Linked DNA regions of Rhodopirellula bahusiensis. The protein of the gene in region 1 binds, or shares a complex with, the protein of each later gene. Links are inferred from orthologs where the notes say so. Each region holds a gene or a part of one and is shown in the gene's direction. Other genes may lie near its edges. The genes, in order: CEE69_RS01620 and CEE69_RS03775.

Region 1 (9,881 bases):
ATCATCTGGGAACACCTGATAGACGAAGTCATCGCGCAAGACAACGATGTTGACCTCTCACCCGCACTCTGCGAGATCGCACTGATTCGCAGCGGGCATTCCGATTTGCAATCCGATCAAATTGCGATGGCCATTCATCGTGGCTTGGAAACTTGTCAACGAGCCATCTCGACGCGTTCGCCTCGTTTGGCTGATCAGCTTCGACTGCGTTACGCTCCGCTCAAACAAGCGTACGAATCTTACGGTCCCGGACTGATTCGCTCAGTCGGTAAATCGATTTGGAATGGCAGTCCGCCGACCGATTGGTGGCCTTCGCGGGTCAGCGTTCACGCCGTGCAGCCAATCGCCAATGGTGCCGCGGGTGCCAGTTCGCAACAAGCCAGCGTGTGGATCGAAGCGGTGCTGACCGACATGGATCCCGACGTTCCCGAATGGCTTCGTTTGGTCTACCAGTTGACCTGCATGTCCATCAGCTCTCACACGCGAACCCACAACAGCAGCAGCGGGACTCGATCGAGCACCGACACTGCGACGGGTGACACGGCCAACTCGTCCGAGCTTCCTTGGACGACCGCGATCGTTCCTCTGATTTTGTCGAAAGCAGCCGATGCTGGCATGATTCCCGGCGGTCGTTTCCCGTTGACCAAAGCGTTGTCGATGTGGCAGCCCGAACTTCCTTCGGCAAAGGCTCCCGTGGTCGAACGTTGGTGGAATGAAGTGGGGCTGAACAATCAACCGACCCCCATCGCACTCAAACAACTTGCGGCCGCGTTGTCCGCGAGCAGCTCATCCGATCCATCCACACACTTCCACACGGCTTGAATCGATGGTCGCCTACCTCGCCATCCAAGACGGCAACGAAAAGGGAACCCAATTCCCTCTGGACCCTGAACGCCCGATGCACATCGGCCGCGCCGCAGGATGTGAAATCATGCTGACGGATCCCAACAGCAGTCGCTTTCATGCGGTGATTTATTTTGAAGACCACAACTGGCAACTTCGTGACACCGAGAGTCGCAACGGAACACTGGTCAACGGCAAGAAAGTCAGCACCGCACGGCTGAACAATGACACCCAAGTCGTCATCGGAAAGACGATCATGCAAATGATCAATCTGGATGAGGACTCGATGAGCGAAGACGCACTGTCGCAAACCGTCTACGAGGAACTTGAGTCCTACCGAACTCGCCAACCCGATCGAGTTCGCGAACCAGGACAACTGGTCGATCACCCGGACGATCTGCTGGACCTGTACCAACTCAGCCTTTCATTGTTGGGTGGCAAGCGAGCCGACGAAGTCATCAACACGACGCTTGAGCTGCTGCTTGATCGCACCGCGTCGGAAACCGTGACACTCGTTGCTGACTTGGGAGACGGACGCTGGAAGATTCGCCGGCAATTCCCGAAGGAATCTCAACCGATCAAAGTCGACCGAGCTCGCCTTCGCCACATCTGCAGCGAACAAAAACCGTTTGTCAGTGACCATCCCGAGAACAACGGCAAATCTGGCAATGACGCCTGCATGATCGTTCCGATCCTCGATGGCGTGACGCCTTTGGGAGCCTTGGTGCTGCATCGCAGTGGTGCACCCTATGACGAACGATTGCTGGATCTCACAGTTGGCGCCGGCAGCTTGCTAACCAAGGGGATCGCTCAATCAACGCTGACCGAAAACCTGCGTTTGGAAAACCAACGCATCGCCGATCGCAACGCCGACCAAGGCGAACTGATCGGCAGCAGCAAATCCATGTTGCGTCTCAAAGAACGAATCTCCCGAGTGGGCGCTGCGAACGGTTCGGTGCTGGTCCGTGGCGAGAGCGGGTCGGGCAAAGAGCTGGTCGCCCGCGCCGTCCATCGATCGTCGACCCGAACCGATCGCCCAATGTTGACGGTCAACTGTGCCGCGATTCCGCGTGACTTGCTGGAAAGCCAACTGTTTGGTCACAAGAAAGGCTCGTTCACCGGCGCGGACAACGACCACGATGGTCTGTTTCAACAAGCCAATGAGGGAACGCTGTTTCTCGATGAAATCGGTGAATTAAGCCTCGAAGGTCAAGCCAAACTGCTTCGGATTTTGGAAGGTCACCCGTTCCTTCCGGTCGGGGCAACCAAACAAGTCAGCGTCGATGTTCGCGTGATCGCGGCCACTAACCGAGACCTGACCGAGTTCGTTCGCGACGGCCGTTTTCGCGAAGACCTTTACTATCGTCTCAGCGTGTTCGAATTGGCGGTGCCACCGCTTCGAGAACGAGGCGAAGACATCGACATTCTGATCGATCACTTCCTGGATCATTTCCTTCGTCAACATGGACGGCCCAAGTTATCGCTCGGCGATTCCGCTCGACAGCGGATGCGGAATTACGCGTGGCCGGGCAACGTTCGTCAACTTCGCAACGTGATCGACAGTGCCGTGGTGATGGCGGACGAGCCCATGATTCAAGAAGACGATCTCGGTCTTCGTGACGCGGGCCTGACTCAGATTGACACGCTGCGAATCGATGTCTGGGAAAAACGCTTGATTGAAAAGGCGCTCAATCGATGCGACGGCAGCGTCCCCGAAGCCGCGAAATTGCTAGGCATCAGCCGAGCGACCGCTTACCGCAAGATCACCGAATATGAGATCGAACGATGAGCGATTCATCTTCTGCTCCGGACCCGATGGAATCTAAGTCAAAGGATGTAGTCGTTTCCGATCACGATCGAATCTCTGCCCAGCGAAAGCAACACCTTCGCAATTTGGTCGTGATGGCGTTTGCCGATGGATCACTCAGCCACCGCGAAGTCCAACTGGTCGCCGAGCGTTGCGAAGAACTTGGATTGCACGAATCTGAACTGGAGGCCGCCTTGGCGTTCGGGATCAGCGACAGTGCCAAACTTCAACTGCCCACCGAGCCCGATGTCCGCGAGTCATTGCTGAAAGATTTGATCCGAATGATGGCCGCCGACGGTCAATTCGTCGAAGCCGAAAAGAGACTGTTTGCTTTGGCGGCTGCCAAGATGGGACTGACCGGGCAACGACTGCAAACCTTGATTCAATCCGTCCAGCTCGAACTGGGTCGCACTCCGTGACAGATGCAACCACCTCGTCCCGTCGTCGCATCTTGATCACATCCGGACCGACTCGGCAGTACCTCGATCCGGTTCGTTACCTCACCAACGCGTCGAGCGGACGCATGGGCGCAGCCCTGGCCGGTGCCGCACTCGCTCTCGGACATGACGTGGTCATGGTCTCGGGCCCCGTGTCGGTCGATTACCCCGAGGGCGTCGAACTGATCAACGTGCTGACCACTCAAGAGATGCTGCAAGCAGCGGGCGAAGCTTTCCAAAGCTGCGACGGTGCCATCGGTGCGGCTGCTCCGTGCGATTACATGCCCCGGCACGTTTCGACGCAAAAGCTGTCCAAGACCGGTGAACCGTTGCAACTGGAATTGATCGAAACCCCCGACGTCATCGCCACTCTCGGCCAAAGCAAACGCGAGAACCAATGGGTCGTTGGCTTCGCCCTCGAAACAAATGACCGCCGATTTCGAGCCACCGTCAAACTGGAACGCAAGCACTGCGATTTGATGGTCAGCAACGGCCCCGAAGCGATCAACTCCAGCGAAAATCAAGTTGAACTGTTGGATCCGTCTGGCGACGTGATCGAACAAATTCGCGGGACCAAAGAACACGTCGCCGAGCGACTTCTACACCAAATTCATCACCGCCTGCTTTCTTCCTGATCCTTCATGACCACCACGCAAACTGACCTGCAAACCAAACTCGGTCGCCTGACGCTTCCCAATCCAATTTTGGTGGCATCGGGAACCTTCGGTTACGCTCGCGAAATGGAAGGCATCGTCGACCTTCCTCGACTCGGCGGGATCCTGCCCAAAACCATCACCGCCGAACCGCGAATCGGCAACGCACCGTGGCGAACCGTTGAAACCTCAGCTGGTTTACTCAATGCGATCGGGCTCGATAACGATGGCGTCGACGCGTTTCTCGAACATCACCTGCCGTATCTCGCCGGACTCGGAACGCCCATCGTCGTCAGCGTCGCCGGACGAACCGTCGAAGACTTCACCGAACTTGCTCGCCGGGTCGGCCAGTGCGATGGCGTGTCGGCGGTCGAGCTGAATCTGTCCTGTCCCAACGTCAGCGGCGGAATCGACTTCGGCACCAACGCGGAGTCCTGTCGCGAAGTTGTTGCTTCCGCACGAAACGCTTGTGACGTACCGATTTTGGCCAAGCTCACGCCCAATGTGACTCGCATCGCCGACATCGCTCAAGGCGCCGCGGATGGCGGTGCCGATGCAGTTTGCTTGATCAACACGGTCTTGGGCATGGCCGTCGATTGGAAGAAACGCCGGCCAATTCTCGGCAACGGCATGGGCGGCCTCAGTGGCCCCGCTATCAAACCCATTGCGTTGCGATGCGTGCACCAAGTTCGCCAAGCGGTCGACATCCCGATCATCGGAATCGGCGGCGTCGCGAACATCGACGATGTGATGCAGTTCCTCGTGACAGGAGCCTCTGCCGTGCAGATCGGAACAGCAAACTACTACGACCCAACGGTCTCCATGCGTCTGATCGACCAACTCCCCGCGGCACTCGACGAGATCAACGCGACCAGCGTCTCCGAAATCATCGGCACCCTCTCGTAAACCTCTTCAGTCAATTGGCTCGATGACGACGCCCAACAGAGGTGCAAAATCGACGATTTGGTGGGCGTCGACCTTGGTGCCACGCAGTTCATTGGCATCGACTTGGATTCCTGCAATTTGTGCCCCCCGCAGATCCAGATCGGTCAGCGTTGCTCCTCCCAACCGAATGCCACGAAGATCGCAATCACGGAACACGACTTGCTTCAGTGTCGCACGCTGAAAGTCTGCTTCACGCAAATCGCAGTCTTCAAACCGGCAATGGGTGAGCTGGGCGTCTTGAAAGATCGAAAGATCGATCTTACAGGCACTGAAACAAACGTTCCGAAGTCTTGCGTCGGAAAAGTTCAGCCCCGTGGCTCGTGCCCGCAGAAACTCGGCGTTTGTCAATCTTGCCGCGGAACAATCGAGGTTCGACAACGCGCATTGATTGAAAAGCACCTCGGTGAAATCAGCGGCCGTCCACATTCCACCCGAGAGATTCACTTTCTCGAAGAGCGAATGCTCAACAACAAGATCTGAAATTCGAGACTGGCTGAGCTCCGCGTCCTGCAACACAACGGAATGGTAGGACTGATCAGGCTGCAGTTCATCGCCAAGCGTTGGAACCAATCGAGCCCTGGAAAACTTATCGACAAGCGAGCGACGTTTGGCATTCATGCAATGGAGCGTCAACGGAGGAGCACGGAACGCACGGAGCCAACCGCGCGGTTCCCGAGCAACTTAGAGATAGCTTCACACACTTAAAAGGTCACCTGAAATCGGTTTAGCAGGCAGACGGCGATTCCTCAATCGACACGTTCGAGTGTCAACAGAATTCGCCCGTCGTTCTCCAGCGTTTCCAGCTTGTTCGGAGCAGGTGTGCCAGGCGGAAGTGACAGGCACAAAATCAGCTGATCACCTTCGATCGAAAAGTTGCCATTGACGGGTTCCTTTGCTCCGACAGTCAATGATGACATCACGAAGCCTTTGGGTTCGGACTCGACGTTCAGCGAATAGTCCACTTCGGTCAATTCATTCTGAATCAAAAATGAAACGTTGCCGCCATCAAAATTGAACTCGGTGATTGGACTCTCGGGTAAATCTCCCCCGCTTGCTCGAGTGCTCACCACATCCCATGAGCCAGCCAGTTTCTGACGCTGCAAATAGCCAGGGTCTTGGCGTTCTTTGGGTGTCAATTCACGGATGCGAAAGAAGTCAAACTGAGCTTCAATCTCGTTGCCTTGCAAAGGTCCATTGCAGGCGACAATCCCAAGATGCTGCGGGCTACCATCACCCCAAACAGCTTCTCCCATTATTTCGTAGGTCTTGCCGTCAGTGCTGTAGGCACGCTCATAGACATTGCCGCGTTTGATCAACCGAATCCAAAGTTGTTCCGGTGGCTCCATGAAGTCGTGGGTGTCAACTAAACGGTAGGTGTCCTTTTCTCGCATGTGCTTGAAACCAGCCTCATGTCCGCTGTGCTCGAAATCAAACTTGAGATAGTTGTCGTCATCGTCATAGATCATCAAACCTGCTTGTTGGTACAGCTTGACGGGACGAAAAGCCTCAACACAGGTCGTGACAACAAAATCGCCACCATCTTTCGCTGGGTTGGGAACCATGTACAGATTCCGGGTCAGCGGCATTCGCCGGTTTCGAGCGTTGCCACCGATACCACCGAAATGCGTTTTCAACGTGAGTTTGCCAGGATGGCTGGTGAGTGAAACGCGATTGGGATCAGGACGAATCGGATCCCATCGAGCGTCGACTTTTCCATCGAATCCATCGAAGAACAATGCATCGGACTCTTGAGCGACCACGTGCGGACTGGACATCCCAGCCAAAGTTACAAACGAGGCAACAAGGAACCCGCATCCGAAACTCAACCGTCCGCACAACATTCGAATCACCCGCCACAAGGAAACAGAACCGTTCCCTTCAATATACCCGACTCACCCCCCTGATTTGGCAATCGGTCCGAAACAAATTGGCAGTTCACCCTTCTGCGATGACTTGAAGATTGGCCTGGGGGATCCAGCCTTTGGTGGATGCCGTCCTAATGAGTGACCAGTTGCCTCGCGACTGGATGACATGGACCTGCCTACCATCCGCGTTGTTCCATTCGATGAGAGCGGGGAAGGACTCGGAATCGCCAGCCCGAACAGTGACTTGGTCAGCAACAATGAAACCGGTCGATTGCTTCGATATCGCTGCAGTTGACAACCACCAAATCGCGCCGCCACAAACGGCGATCACGGCGATCAATGACACCATCGAATGTGCAACCCGGCGTGCTTCTGGTGTCCACCGACCAATCCGAAGCGAGATCAAAACCGCCCAAAAAGCGAACGCCAAAGAGATGACACTCCATCGCAAGCGACTCGAACTCCAATGGCGGAACAAGATTGGTGCGATCGCTCGCTGTGCTTGCTGCTTCCATGACACATCCAGATCGCTTGACTCGTTGACTTGATCACGAGCCAACCACAAACGAGTGCGAATGGAATCGTTTTCTGGGTGAAACTTCAGCGCTCGTTCATAGGCCACAATCGCTCGTCCGATTTGGCCAGACTGCAAACAAGCATTGCCCAAGTTCGCATACAACTGCGGGTTCTCAACTCCGGCATCAACCAGCGTTTGATAGCGGGTGGCCGCCAGCGCAAACTCCGCCTTCGCGTCGGCCTGTCCCGAGGCAACCTCGCCGACCAGGTCATTCGCCGATGCGGCATCGGATCCAGACCGTTTGAGCATCGCCATCCCACGCTCGTAGGATTGATTGGCCTCTTGGAACAAAACCGACATCGATGTTTGATCCAGGGTCACGCCTTCCATTGGTTCGCCCGCTGAGACGTCACTCGCAAACACGAAAGAACATCCGGCCAGCACCCAACCCAAAATCCTTGCAACGCTTCGCGATTGAAACGCGGGCACATCCTTCGCCTGAGTTCGCCGCGAGGGTCGTTGGTGGCGACAAAAGATCTCTAGCTGTTCAATCAACTCCGCTCCTCGAGAACGCAATTCGCTGATCTCAGTTGTCGACTCGGAAGAGATCGCTGTCTCTTCTCGCTGGCAACTCTCGAGGAACGATTCCACTTCAGCAGCCAATCCATAGCCACCCGCAGCCCGCAATCCACCGACGCCTGACAACCAGCTCGATGATTCGCGTTTGCTCCCAAATTGCCGCTGCAAATAAGTCGCCATGGCTTGGCCGATCGCAGACTCGTCGGACGCCGATTCTAACTCCGCGAGCGCTCTTTGGGCCGGCGACTTCCATTCAGGAAGCCAAGTCATCCAGCGGCTTCGTGACTGCCAAACAACCAGGCTCAACCAAACCAATCCCGGCGCAACAGCCAACCACCACGAATAGGAATGTTGGACTGGAATGTTTTTGAGGGAACGAGGCGACGAATGAATTTGCCAAAGCGAAGACGCCCAGGAATCTTTAGCGTTTTGACCGCCCTGCCCTGCCCCATTCGTCGAGCCTTGACTTTCTGGCGGATCGCTATTGGAAACAATCGAATTCAACTGAAGAGTCTCCGACGCTCGGACTCGCAACGAAATTGGCTTGCTTCGAGCGACTTCGAATGATTCCGTTTCGGGGTTAAAAAAGTGAAACTCGATCGGCGGAATTTTGGTCACTCCTTCATGCTTCGGACGGATCGTCGGAGCAAACACCTTCATGTTGTCTTGAACGAAACCGGGTAGCGGCTGATCGGAGACTTTGAAATCGGTGGTCAGTTCTGGCATGGTCGACAACCGAGGACAACGCACCAATTCCATCGGGCCATCGCCGGTGATGCCAATCTTCAGCTTGACGGGATCGCCTGCCTCAACCGAATCGGGTGTCGCTTGCGTGACGATCTCGTATTTCCCCACGGCGCCGTTGTACCCCGCCGGCCTGCCTTCGGTGGGAATGGGAAGAACATCAATCGAATTGAACTTAGCCTTCGCCCGAATTGGCCGAGACTTTTGAATCGCGAGCTGAGGTCGATCGAAGGGAGACCGAAAGAAGTCATCGTCAAACACGGATCCCATCCCCAAAGGATCGCGGCGCCTGGCTGGCCCGATTTTGACGGGATAGTTGAAGACGATCTCCACATCACCAACGTCGACTTTGCCGGGTTTCTTTGGGTAGATCTCCGTGTCGATCTCATACAAATAGTATTCGTGGGATTGGCCATTTTGATCTTCGCGCAACACAGACCGGCCACCTGGACGTTGGTTGCGTCCTCGCATCTCTTCTAACGCCTTCCCAAACTCCCCCCACTCGACTTGCGAAGAACGCAACGACCACATGTCACCATCTGAAAGTGTCACGTCATAGTCGGCCAACCGAAAGGGGCGCAACCAAATCTTCAAGGTCAAGCGAATGGGTTCGCCGACGTAGACCGATGACTCCTCGCCTTCGATTTCTACGAATAACAAGTCACCCGTTTCGCTCACCGTCGCAACGAAGTTCAATGGCTCGGTCTCGACCACGTCCCCATCCACACGGATGCCGATCGGAGGAATCTCATAGGTCCCCGGTACCGCGGGAGTCACTTTGTAGAGAAACGTGACACTCTGCTCCTGAATCATCCGCCCACTGATGACCACGATGTTCCTGCTCTGTTGTGGCGATCCTTCGCGAACGATCTGCACACCATCGATCTGTGGCAATTCCGGAAGCTCATAGTCCTGAGCATTCTCAATCCGAATTTGCAGCGTCAATGAGGCCCCGACATAAGCCTCCATGGACGACAACTTGGCGGAGACATCGGCCGCGTTGGTTTCGCCACCGATGACGAACGCCACACAACAAATCACAACGCACAGCAGCCAAATCACAGGAGATGCGCATTGCCTCTTCAGCTTGGTCACTTCGATGGATTGCATGATTGACCTCACCAATCTCTTTCCACTGGAATCTGACGTGATCGCTCTCTTTGTTCCTTTCCAAATCGCCGCAGCATGTCTCGGTCGCGAACGGACTGCAGCATTTTGAGAGCCTCCTCGCGTGTCATCGATTGCGACATCGCTTGCTGAGCCATCGCCCCGGCCTGACCCTCCTGGTTCTTCGACTCGTCGGACCCTTCCATTTGAGATTGCAGTTGGCCCTCGGGAGCAGCCCCGCTTGATTCATCCGATGGCTGTTCAGCGGCGTCTGAGCCACCCTGCTCTTCAGAACTGTCTTGCGATGGATTCTGTTGCGAGGATTGGTTCGGATTCATACTAGACTCGGATTGCGACTGGCCAGATTCTCCCGCCTCTCCTTCG
Region 2 (9,932 bases), on another replicon or contig:
ACAGGGCCACAGGGACTCAGGGACTCAGGGACTCAGGGACTCAGGGACTCAGGGACTCAGGGACTCAGGGACTCAGGGACTCAGGGACTCAGGACTCAGGACTCAGGACTCAGGACTCAGGACTCAGGAGCGTGTTGGGTTTGGGGGGCCGGTGGATTGATTTGGGGATGAGTTTTTGAAAATCGTTTTGCACCTTCGTACGAAGATCAATGATGTCGGCCGAGCCCAATCCCTATTCTGTTGGTGAGACAACGGACAACCTCTCTGAGGAGCCTCGGACGTTCTTTGGCAACGTTTTGGTTTTCATTCGAGTGGTCGTGTTTTCAATTTTATGGATGTTCGTATTCTTTTTCGGTTCGGCGATGATCGTCGGCTTTTTGGCCGGCACTTACTTTGTGTTTCTCGCTTTGCAAAGTGCCGATCCGAGCGAACCCAGCTTATGGATTGGAACGGGAACCGTGGTGATATCCGAGGGCATGGGCCTGCTCGGGTTGATGCTGGGGCTGCTCGGGAAATTGCCAGGAACGCGACGTTGAAATCAGTCGCCGATGCGACGGACGTCGACGTAGTAGGCACCACAGATAGATTCTTGGTTGCCGTTGAGCATCCAGGTTTGCATCTCGATCGGGCCTGCTGAGAGCTGCGTTCGAAACGTAATCGATTGGCCAGATGAATCGGCCGGGCTGGTTTGGTCGAAGTTGCCAATCTTGAGTCGGCCGCTCTTGATCGGTAGAGAAACACCGGCGGGGAATGTTCCGTCAGTGACCTGCTTCATAGGAATGGGTTGATCGAGTTTCAGCCCCGACTCTTTGGGCCAACGGCGCAGTGCAAACTCATAGGTGCCAGGCTGGTCAACGATCAGGTGCCAAACGCCGTTCTTTCGAACACCGCGTCGGATTTGGACTTGTTGGTCCACGAAAATATCCAGCCACTCGCAAGCGGTCAGCAGGCTGGGATTTTCTTGCTCGCTGCCGATCACGACTCGTTCGGGTGTCATCACGTCGTCTTTGACTCCGTCCCACCAGACCGACAAATGGTCTCGCATTTTCGCGACAATTTCGGGGTGCTGTTGGGCGATGTTGTGGTCCTGATGCAGGTCGTCCGCCACGTTGTACAAACGCTTGTTCTCGAGCAGCCGCCATTTCTTCCACATCACCGCGGCTCCGTTGCGTCGCGGGATGGCTGGGTTGCCTTTCGTGTAGGTGACTTTGAACTGTGGCATGCGGCTGTAGTTGATTACCAGCATCCGATCGGCGAGCGATTCTGTATTGCCACGAAGACGATCGGAAAGGCTGATGCCATCAAGCGGGCCCGGTAGTTGATCTGCGCAACCTGCCAAATTCGCGAGCGTTGGCAGCAGGTCTTGCACATGCGTCAGGTCATCCACTCTTTGTGCGGAGAGTTGGTTGGGCCAGCGGATCAAACAAGGAACGCGGTGGCCGCCTTCCCACAATTGCGTTTTCTTGCCTCGCATGCCCGCGTTGAAGTAGTGGTGGCCAAACGTGCTGCCGTTGTCAGTCAGGAAGACGATGATCGTGTTGTCCGCCATTCCTGAGTCATCGAGGAACTGAGTGAGCTTTCCGACGTTGTCGTCGATGTTCAGTCCCATCGCGAGAAAGCTGACCAGGTCTTCCAGGTTGCTGGGTGTCTTGTCGAGTTTCTGTTTCAGTTCGCTGGCGTCGCCAATCATCGTGCGAACTCGATCGCGGTATTGGTCAGGAACAAACCAAGGCCAATGGGCGGAGTTCAATGGGATGAATGCGAAGAAGGGTGAGTCTTCCGTGTCGGCTTGCTTTGCCCACTCAATCGCTTCGTCGAAGAACACGTCGGTGCAGTAACCAGAATGTGCGACTCGTTTTCCGTTGCGGATGTAGGTGTCATCGAAGTAGTCGTTGTCCCAGAAGTCAGGGACGCTGTTGATGTGCGACGAAGGGAACCAAAGCGTTTCGTCGAAGCCTCGGTCTTCGGGACGGAACGGATAGTTGTCGCCTAAGTGCCACTTTCCAAAGATCCCGGTCAGGTAACCAGCGTCTTGGAAAACGTCGGCCATCGTTTTCAAGTCGTGCCGCAAGAGCGTTCGGCCACTGCTGACGTTGATCGCGGAATTGCGAAAGGCGTCCAGGCCGGAGAGCAATTGCCCGCGGGTCGGCGTGCACATCGGAGCAACATGAAAGTCGGTCAGTTGGACACTTTCCGATGCCAGCTGATCCAGTGCCGGGGTCTGGATGTAAGGATTGCCGTTGAAGGAAAAGTCACCGTACCCTTGGTCGTCGGTCATGACCACGATCACGTTGGGAGACGCGGCCGAGGCAGCCGGTGGCGTCGCAATGATCGAGGCGAAAGCGATCGCGGAGGCCAGCATGGGGAGTGCGAGCGAAGCAAGTTGGCGGGGGTGGATCCAGCGCATGGTGAGATATTGGGTGGGAATCAGTGGGGATGGATCGCCTGTGGTGGCGGTGGGGCAAACAGTCTAACACGGGCCGAGGAAAATCGTTGGGGTCGGGTGTGGCGGGAGCTAGAATGGAGGCATGACTCAATGCAAGAATCAGATGAATCGACGTGCCTGTTTACGATCCCTTGTTGGTTCGGGAGCGGGTGTTGTTGCGGTCGCCGGAGCATCGCTGCCGCTCGGCAATGCATTCGCCCAAGATGGCTCACCCAATGAAGCGACAGATGGCGCGACGGATGGCACGGTGCAGCCGCCACTCGATGCATCGCCGGTTGCTGCGGCGCAAGTCGATTTGACCGTCCCGCAAACAACTCGCTGGCGATTGGGTGTGAACATCGATACGCCGGTGACCATCACATCCGGATTGGCAACGTTCCCTGTGTTCATGGATTGGCCCGAGCAAAAGGTCTCTGTCACTGGCCGCACGGTGGACGGCCGCGTTGGCAATGTTGCGGTTCGCGAATTGGATGGGGCTCGCCAGGTCGTCGTTGCGATCCCGCGTTTGACTTCCGGTGGCACCGTGCAGGTCGAGGTGGAAATGGAGGTTGTCCGCCAGCCGATCGTCGCGCCCACGGAAACGGGTGACTTGATTGTTCCCGCCAGGTTGCCTCGAGAGATGCGAGCTTACATGGGCAACAGTCCCATGATCGATGCGACGAATCCGGCCATTCGGGCGTTGTCTCGGGAGCTGGCAGGCGATGCGCCGGAGAGTGACTGGGAAAAGGTGCGTCAGATCTACGATGTGGTTCGAGACAAGGTGCGATATCAAGAAGGCCCAATTCGTGACGCGTCGGATGCATTGAAGACTGGCATCGGCGATTGCGAAGACATGACCAGTCTGTTTGTGGCTTTGTGTCGAAACGCTGGCATTCCAGCTCGGATGGTTTGGATCCCGGGTCATTGCTATCCAGAGTTCTATCTCGAGCCGAAGGATGCCAAGCCTGAGCGTGGCGAGCTGGCAGGGACTTGGTACCCGTGTCAGGCGGCCGGGACGGAACAGTTCGGTGGAATGTTGGAATCGCGTCCGGTGTTGCAAAAAGGCGATCGATTTCGGGTGCCGGAGCAGAGGACTCCCGTTCGATACGTGGCGGAGTTCTTCCGATGCGATCGGCAGGGTTCCAAAGCACCCCGTGTTGAGTTTGTCCGCAAGCCCGTTTGAGGGCGTCCTAGAGGATCAACCGAAGTGGCGGTACACTTCTCGGGCCGAGTGAATCGTTTCGAGTCTTGACCCCGTGAGCACATGTCCAACTTGCACGCTGCCCATTACGCCGACGCGATGGTGCGTGTCGATGCACCGCTGATTCGCAACGAAGCCATCGCGGAGAACACGCATTTGCTTCGCGTCGCGGCACCGGAAATCGCAAGGACTTTCCGGCCGGGCCAGTTTGTCATGATTCGCATGACGGGTGTCAACGCACCGTTGATCGGTCGAGCTTTCGCGATTTATGACGTCCACCTCGGCGCCGATGGGCAGCCCGAATCGATCGATTTGATCTATCTGCGAAAGGGTGCACTCACGATTCCGTTGTCGGAAGCTCCCGTCGGAACGATGGTCACGGTTTGGGGACCGCTCGGGAATGGTTTCGATGATCGGCCGTGTGATCGGCTGATCATGGCGGTCGGCGGAATCGGTCAGACTCCGATGCTCGCGGCGGGACGTGATGCAACCGAGCGAGGTTGGGCTCAGAACGTCGAGCTGATCTATGGGGCTCGTCGAGCTTCGTTGTTGGCGGGCGTCGAAGATTTTCGATCCGCCGGTTTTGATGTGACGACTTGCACGGACGACGGGTCCGAAGGTCGCACGGCGCGAGTCCCGGATGTCCTGGCGGATCGGTTGACGGAGATTCAAACCGAGAGTCCGGACACTCGCATCCGAGTGATCACCTGTGGTCCTGAAATCATGATGGAGAAGTCCGCCGAAGTTTGCGAACGACTCGGTGTCGATTGTCAGGTCTCGATGGAAACGCCAATGGCGTGTGGCATCGGGATTTGCTTTTCTTGCGTGGCCAAGGTCAAGCAAGACGACGGCGAATGGGATTACAAACGGACGTGCGTGGAAGGCCCGATTTTCGACGCCTGTAAGATCGTTTGGGACTGAGGGGTTGGGACGACGGACTTGGAAGTCCATCGTACGGTCGTTTCATCCGGGAGATTTGCTTGCCGCGTCTGCTCGGGCGAGCTTATGTGACTAGCCGTTGTAGGTCTGGGTAAGCTTTTCAATGACGTCCGCGACGGCTTGTCTGTATTCCGCCGGTTCCAAAACTTCCGCGTCGCTTCCCAGAGCAAGCACCTTCGGTAGCAGTTCGCGAGGATGTGACGCGGGCACGGTCAGGATCGTATCGGATGCCGGATCGTCGGCGTCGACGGGTTCGAGTTTTTGTTCCGGATGCCATGGGTCTTCGCGAAGGTAAGACGCGGATCGATTGCCCAAGCGAATTTTGACGGGCGTGCTGCTGTCGCCTGAGAAGATGCCGATGCTTTTTCCAAGGAACTCGTTCAGGTTGATCTTGGCATCGGGTTTGAAGTATTCGTCCAGGACGGTGGCCTGGGTGAATCGATCCAGCTTCCAATTGCGAAGTCGTTCGGATTCGTCGGTGACCTCGGGGGCCGCGGCGACCACGTAGATGCTGTTTTGATGAACGGCCAAACCATAGGGCTCGATCTGACGCACGGATGCTTCGCGACCGATCGGTTTGTATTTGATCTCGACGACACGGTGTTCCAGGATCGCTCGATTGATTGACTTCAGCATTCCCGATTGAGCTTCGTAGGTTTTGCTCGGAGTTCCGGAAACGTAGAGCACTTTTCGGTATCGCTGATAGTGTTCGTAGACGCCTTCGGGAATGGCTTCTTGGACTTTGTTCCAGAACGTCTCGATGCCCTGCCAGTACTGAGTGCCCATCAGCGGGTAGAGCAGTTCGCGACCGATCGAGAGGGCGATCAGTTCGGTCGCCGAGAACGCGATTTCGTGGACCGCGGTGTGGTTGCGACCGAGGCGATAGATACGGCCGCGTTCCAGGACTTCGTTTTGGATGTCGTAGCCCGCGCCTTGCAGAGCCTCGACGTCGCGGCGGACGGTGCGGGTGTGCAGCGTCGACAGTCCCAGGTCCAGGATCAGGTCGCCGCGAAGTTCGTCCAGAGTTCTGCCAAAGCGTGAATCTTCGAGGAGTTGCAGGAGCTTGTGTTGGCGAATCAGTTGTTCGTTGCGTGCCACGTCGGAGTTGCCTGGGGTCAGTTGGTCGGGAGCAAGGTGCGGTTGCCGCGAGACGGATCAGTTGCGTTCCGGAAGGACGTCGCAGTTCGGAACAGGTTCGCGACTACTTTTTCGGTTTCCGGCCAGGCTTGGAGTTCGATTTGGATGATTTCGATGGCACTCGGATTCGTTGCATCGAGATCTCGCCGGTGGCGGTTTTCTCGACTTGGATTTGAGGTCCGGGGCGACGTCCGCGTCGGGGGCCGACTTCTTCGGGAGTGAACCGTTTGTTGATGGGTTGCAGCAACTTCGTCAGGCAGTAGCTGTTGATGCTCAGGCCGAGTTCCGCAGCTTCGTTGACCGCGGTTGAGTGCATCGAGCGAGGCAGGCGAACCGTGATCATTCGCTCGGGTTCATGCAGGCTGGTCTTCGAATTGTCTTGGCTGCGGATCGAGGTCATGATCTCGAGCAATTCCGCGAACTCAGGACTGGATTCGAAGTGGCGGCGTTGAGCAGCGTCTGGGAACAGTTTCCAAACCACTCCGTCGCAGCCCATGATCTCGCGATAGAAAACGACCCAGCTTCCGGTTTGGGCGAAGACTTCCGCGGCCAGTTTCAGGACCATGTCCGGGCGATCTTCGTAGGGCATGTCGGGATCGAAAGGCGACAGCTTGAATGAGCCAGTCGTCGGTGTGACCGCCTGGACCTTCGCCTTGGTAGCTGAAGATGCGGAGCCCGTGGGCCGAGCCAAGTCGCTGGCGTAAACAGCCGGAGGATCGTCATTCGCCCGGACCTGTTCCACTGAATTTTCTTTCGCTCGCGACGAAGAGTCTTGCCGGGTGTCAGTGAAATCAGTTCGGTGCGAAGGCGATGACGTCATGTCGTGAGCGAGTTGGGTTGAAAGTGCACGGGTCGTTTGGGACGTGGTGCTATCCTTCAGGGTGATCAAACGTGGCTTCGGAACCTTTGCTAGCAATGGGACTTACGTCACCGAGTTGGGGCTGCGTGTTTTTTGTGCAGGCCCTGTCTCGGCGGGGGTCGGCGAGGCTGCCTCTTTTTTGGGCGTCGCGAAAGTGGCTGAAATGGAAGTGTCCATGTCGATTGCCGTTTCAGAATTTGCCAAACAATATTTTCTGAAATCAATTTCGTTTGTGCTCGATCACGCTCATTGTTGGGCGAAGGAAGGCGTGTCGAAATGCCATCGCGGTGCGGGTGCGGAGGCTTCTTAGCGGTGGCAGATTTGCGGAGTCATGGAGCGCAGCTGGTCGTATCGGGGTGTGCGGGGGAGGAGAATTTTGAGAAGCTTTGATTGAGAAAACGAATTGGATTTAGCGTCCAACGAATCCCGCACTGACCACCACAAGGAAATTTCATGGCCAGCGAAGCACTGATCAACCAACTCAACGAAATCCTCAAGCACGAATGGACCGGAGTCGCTCAGTACTCCCAGGCTTCCTTCATCATCGAAGGCGTTTGGCGTGAGGTTTACGCCGACAAGTTCTTGGGCGACGCGAAGGAATCCTTCGGGCACGCTCAATTGGTCGGCGAAAAGATCTCGGCACTCGGCGGGGTTCCCGTCGCCACGCGAAACGAGATCAAGCAGAGCAAGAATCTGGTTGAAGTTCTCGAGTTCAGCCGTGACTTCGAAGCCAAGGCTGTCGAGATGTACACCCAAGCGATCGAGTTGGCAGAGCCACAACGCAGCTTGGTTGTGTTCCTGGAAGACATCCTGAAAGAAGAGCAAGAAGGCGTCGACGAGTACACGAAGTTGCTGCGTGACACGCCAGCATCGCATTCGTCGATGAGTGGCGAACCCGTCCGCAAGTCGGGCTGAGCCAGCTCGGTCGATCGCCGGCATCCGTCGGGTTCAGAATCAAATCACGGCAATCCAATTTGGGTTGCCGTTTTCTTTGCGCCGGCAGCAACGGCCTGGCGTCCGACGTATTTCTTCAGCCGCCGGTCATTCGCTTTCCGATGATCGCCGGGGCCAGGGAAGAGGACGGCCTTGCCGTGCTGTTCAGTGTTCGTGCGAGGCAGCGGGTGGCGCGAGTCGACCGCCGTCGCTGCGTAGGTACACGACCAGCTCAGCAACTTGGGTTGGCGTCAGCGAGTTGAGCAAACCGACCGGCATTGGGGAAACCTTGGACGGTTGCCGTTGTTCAATGTCCGCCGCATTGATCGTGACAACGGATTCTGGATTGGAAAGATCGGTTTGGATCCGCAGTTGTGATTGGTCGGTCGATGCAGCTCGGCCGGTGATCACGCGACCATCCGAGAGCAAGAACTTTTCAAAGCGACCGACATCATGCAAATCCAAAGACGGTTGCAGGATGTGGCGGATCAGTTCTGTGTTGGAATAGCACATCCCGATGCCACGAAGGTCGGGGCCAGTTGCTCGGCCGTATCCGGCGACTCGGTGACACGCGTCGCAGCGTGCGGTCCTGAATGCTTCGCGACCGGATGAGATCACGCCTGGTGTTGGTTCTGGGATTGTGATCGCTTCCAAGTCAGCCAGTGTGTGCTGTCGCTGTGCCTTTTGATTCAGGTTGTCGATGAAATTGGAGACACGGTATGGATCCGATGATTTCCAAAAGGGTCGAAGCGATGGAGAGTCGATCGCGTCGAGTATCTTTGCGGCTTCCGCCGGAGTGTGTGGGGCTCGCAAGACGTCGGCGATTGCGAGGAATGATTCAGCGGTGCCCATCAAGCCGGCTGCTTCGACGGCCGCGAGTGAAACGTCAAACGCCGGGTCATTGGCTGAACGGCGAAGTAGTTGGATTGCTCCCGGAATCAGGCTCGGGTTCTTCGCATAGCAACGACCTAGATCAATCAGCGCCTCGCGGCGGACGGGTGATTCCGGCGACGCGAGTGATTGGAGGATCAAGTCCGGGCGCAACATTCTGATTTCGCCAGTCTTCGCTTCGTTTGCCTTCTCGACCGGTGGGACTTCTGCCGATGCACGATCGGCGATGCAGGTAGCTGCGAATGCTAGGACGGCGATGTGGCGTATCAGCGGCATCGAATTAAATCGGTCGTCGCAATGGATTGCGCGTCGAGAGTCGAAGTGGCTGCCGCGAGAAAGCGATCCGCGTCGACCGGATAACCCGCGGTGGCTTGAAAGGGTTCGTGGCCGACCCATCGGTCCTCAAAGTATCGATTCAGAAACGTCATCGCGATTTCTCGGAGGCACTTGGCGTGAAGCGACGACATGGCAACGGGAACAAAGGAGTCACCTTTGACGGTGAAGTGCATTCTCAGTTGGTGTGTTTCGGTTTGGACATCGTAAACGCTGCAGCGACTGGTTTCATCCACCACGCGAACGTTTGCATCGGGGAAGGTCGCCGCGATGACTCCCGCGTAGTAGCGTCGGCCACCGTGCCGGTCGAAGAAGATTTGTCCATGAGTGTGCGAGTCCAGTTCTTTGGATTCCATCATGGACGCGACCAAACCAAGGCTGGTCTCGCCGAGCAAATCGCTTTTGTTGGCGGAGGTTCCCGCCACCGAAGGTTCGCAGAATGCGTTGAAGGATTTTGCCGTGACCAGCCGAGCTCTCGCGCCGGTCATTTTCCACTCGGGAATTGACCAAGCCTGAGTTGCCGGCGCGATGGATTCTTCCGACAACCATTTGTCGGGAAGTTCATCTAACCAGCGACCCGGTGTCAGCATGTCGGCCAGCCACGGAATTGCCGCCACGCATGCGAGGTCATCGGGAATCAACCTCGGCAAACGTGCTTGCCAATTGGATTCGGTTTTGCCCATGGAGCGATGGGCGAAAGAGAGGACGCGGTGCAGATTTCCGAGCGGGGAAGTGTCACCACGTCGCTGAGTGCGACTTTGGAAGACGCGTTTGGAGTCATCGACTCGAATGAGTTGGCCGTCGATTCGAACCGGCGTCTTCATGACTTCCCACATCTTGGCGATCGAGTCGTTCCACTCGGCCGATTGCGTGGGGCCTTCCCATCGCGTCGCGGCGATCACCAGCGGTCCGAGTTTCGGGCCATAGCCGGCTTCGTCGACCGCGATCAAGAACATGCTTAGGAATCAATTTCCGGCGGAGACTGGTAGTTCTCAGCGAATCGAATCATCAATTCTTCATTGCTGAGCAGGGCGTCAACGACATCGGATGCCCACTGCTTCCCGCGACCTTCGCGGAAAATCTTGCGGACTTTATCAAGTGGCATGCCGCGGCGATACGGGCGGTCACTCACCATCGCGTCGAACGAATCTGCGACGGCCAGGATTTGTGCGGCTCGCGGAATGTTGTCGCCTGACAGACCATCGGGGTAACCG

What was found.
Region 2: the proteins of CEE69_RS01620 (region 1) and CEE69_RS03775 are in contact, whole or in part, in a crystal structure (PDB 5UE9), measured with the Lactococcus lactis proteins. The link is inferred for Rhodopirellula bahusiensis from one-to-one orthologs. Residues at the interface, in WP_025017116.1 of Lactococcus lactis: Gly25, Phe27, Phe29, Glu32, Tyr33, Lys35, Tyr36, Lys48, Phe56, Thr60, Pro61, Arg62, Val63, Ala64, Glu65, Thr66, Ala67, Ser68, Gly69, Met70, Ile74, Gln77, Pro223, Glu251, Phe274, Ala275, Pro277, Phe278; in WP_023189152.1 of Lactococcus lactis: Leu4, Gln5, Ala47, Ser48, Met49, Leu50, Leu51, Arg52, Arg53, Met95, Leu98, Arg223, Met224, Ala225, Cys226, Ile228, Gly229, Ala230, Cys231, Tyr232, Ala233, Val235, Glu236, His237, Asn243, His244, Ala245, Lys247, Glu250.

Annotation. Positions count from the first base shown.
Region 1 is NZ_NIZW01000001.1:402,479-412,359, forward strand. Bases 2,857-5,687 are described here. They hold CEE69_RS01620 (dihydroorotate dehydrogenase), read left to right. Parts: upstream 2,857-3,728; coding sequence 3,729-4,646; downstream 4,647-5,687. Other genes in these bases: CEE69_RS01610 (tellurite resistance TerB family protein), read left to right, coding at 2,857-3,069; CEE69_RS01615 (phosphopantothenoylcysteine decarboxylase domain-containing protein), read left to right, coding at 3,066-3,722; CEE69_RS01625 (pentapeptide repeat-containing protein), read right to left, coding at 4,653-5,303; CEE69_RS01630 (DUF1349 domain-containing protein), read right to left, coding at 5,432-5,687. In the rest of the region: CEE69_RS01600 (hypothetical protein), read left to right, coding at 1-822; CEE69_RS01605 (sigma 54-interacting transcriptional regulator), read left to right, coding at 827-2,632; more of CEE69_RS01610, read left to right, coding at 2,629-2,856; more of CEE69_RS01630, read right to left, coding at 5,688-6,460; CEE69_RS01635 (BatD family protein), read right to left, coding at 6,621-9,500; CEE69_RS01640 (VWA domain-containing protein), read right to left, coding at 9,509-9,881.
Region 2 is NZ_NIZW01000002.1:275,178-285,109, forward strand. What follows is about bases 2,737-5,618. They hold CEE69_RS03775 (dihydroorotate dehydrogenase electron transfer subunit), read left to right. Parts: upstream 2,737-3,689; coding sequence 3,690-4,547; downstream 4,548-5,618. Other genes in these bases: CEE69_RS03770 (transglutaminase-like domain-containing protein), read left to right, coding at 2,737-3,608; CEE69_RS03780 (helix-turn-helix transcriptional regulator), read right to left, coding at 4,638-5,618. Outside these bases: CEE69_RS03760 (hypothetical protein), read left to right, coding at 210-536; CEE69_RS03765 (arylsulfatase), read right to left, coding at 539-2,407; more of CEE69_RS03770, read left to right, coding at 2,529-2,736; more of CEE69_RS03780, read right to left, coding at 5,619-5,663; CEE69_RS03785 (hypothetical protein), read right to left, coding at 5,767-6,522; CEE69_RS03795 (ferritin-like domain-containing protein), read left to right, coding at 7,015-7,476; CEE69_RS03800 (c-type cytochrome), read right to left, coding at 7,660-8,661; CEE69_RS03805 (ribonuclease H family protein), read right to left, coding at 8,652-9,674; CEE69_RS03810 (HD-GYP domain-containing protein), read right to left, coding at 9,677-9,932.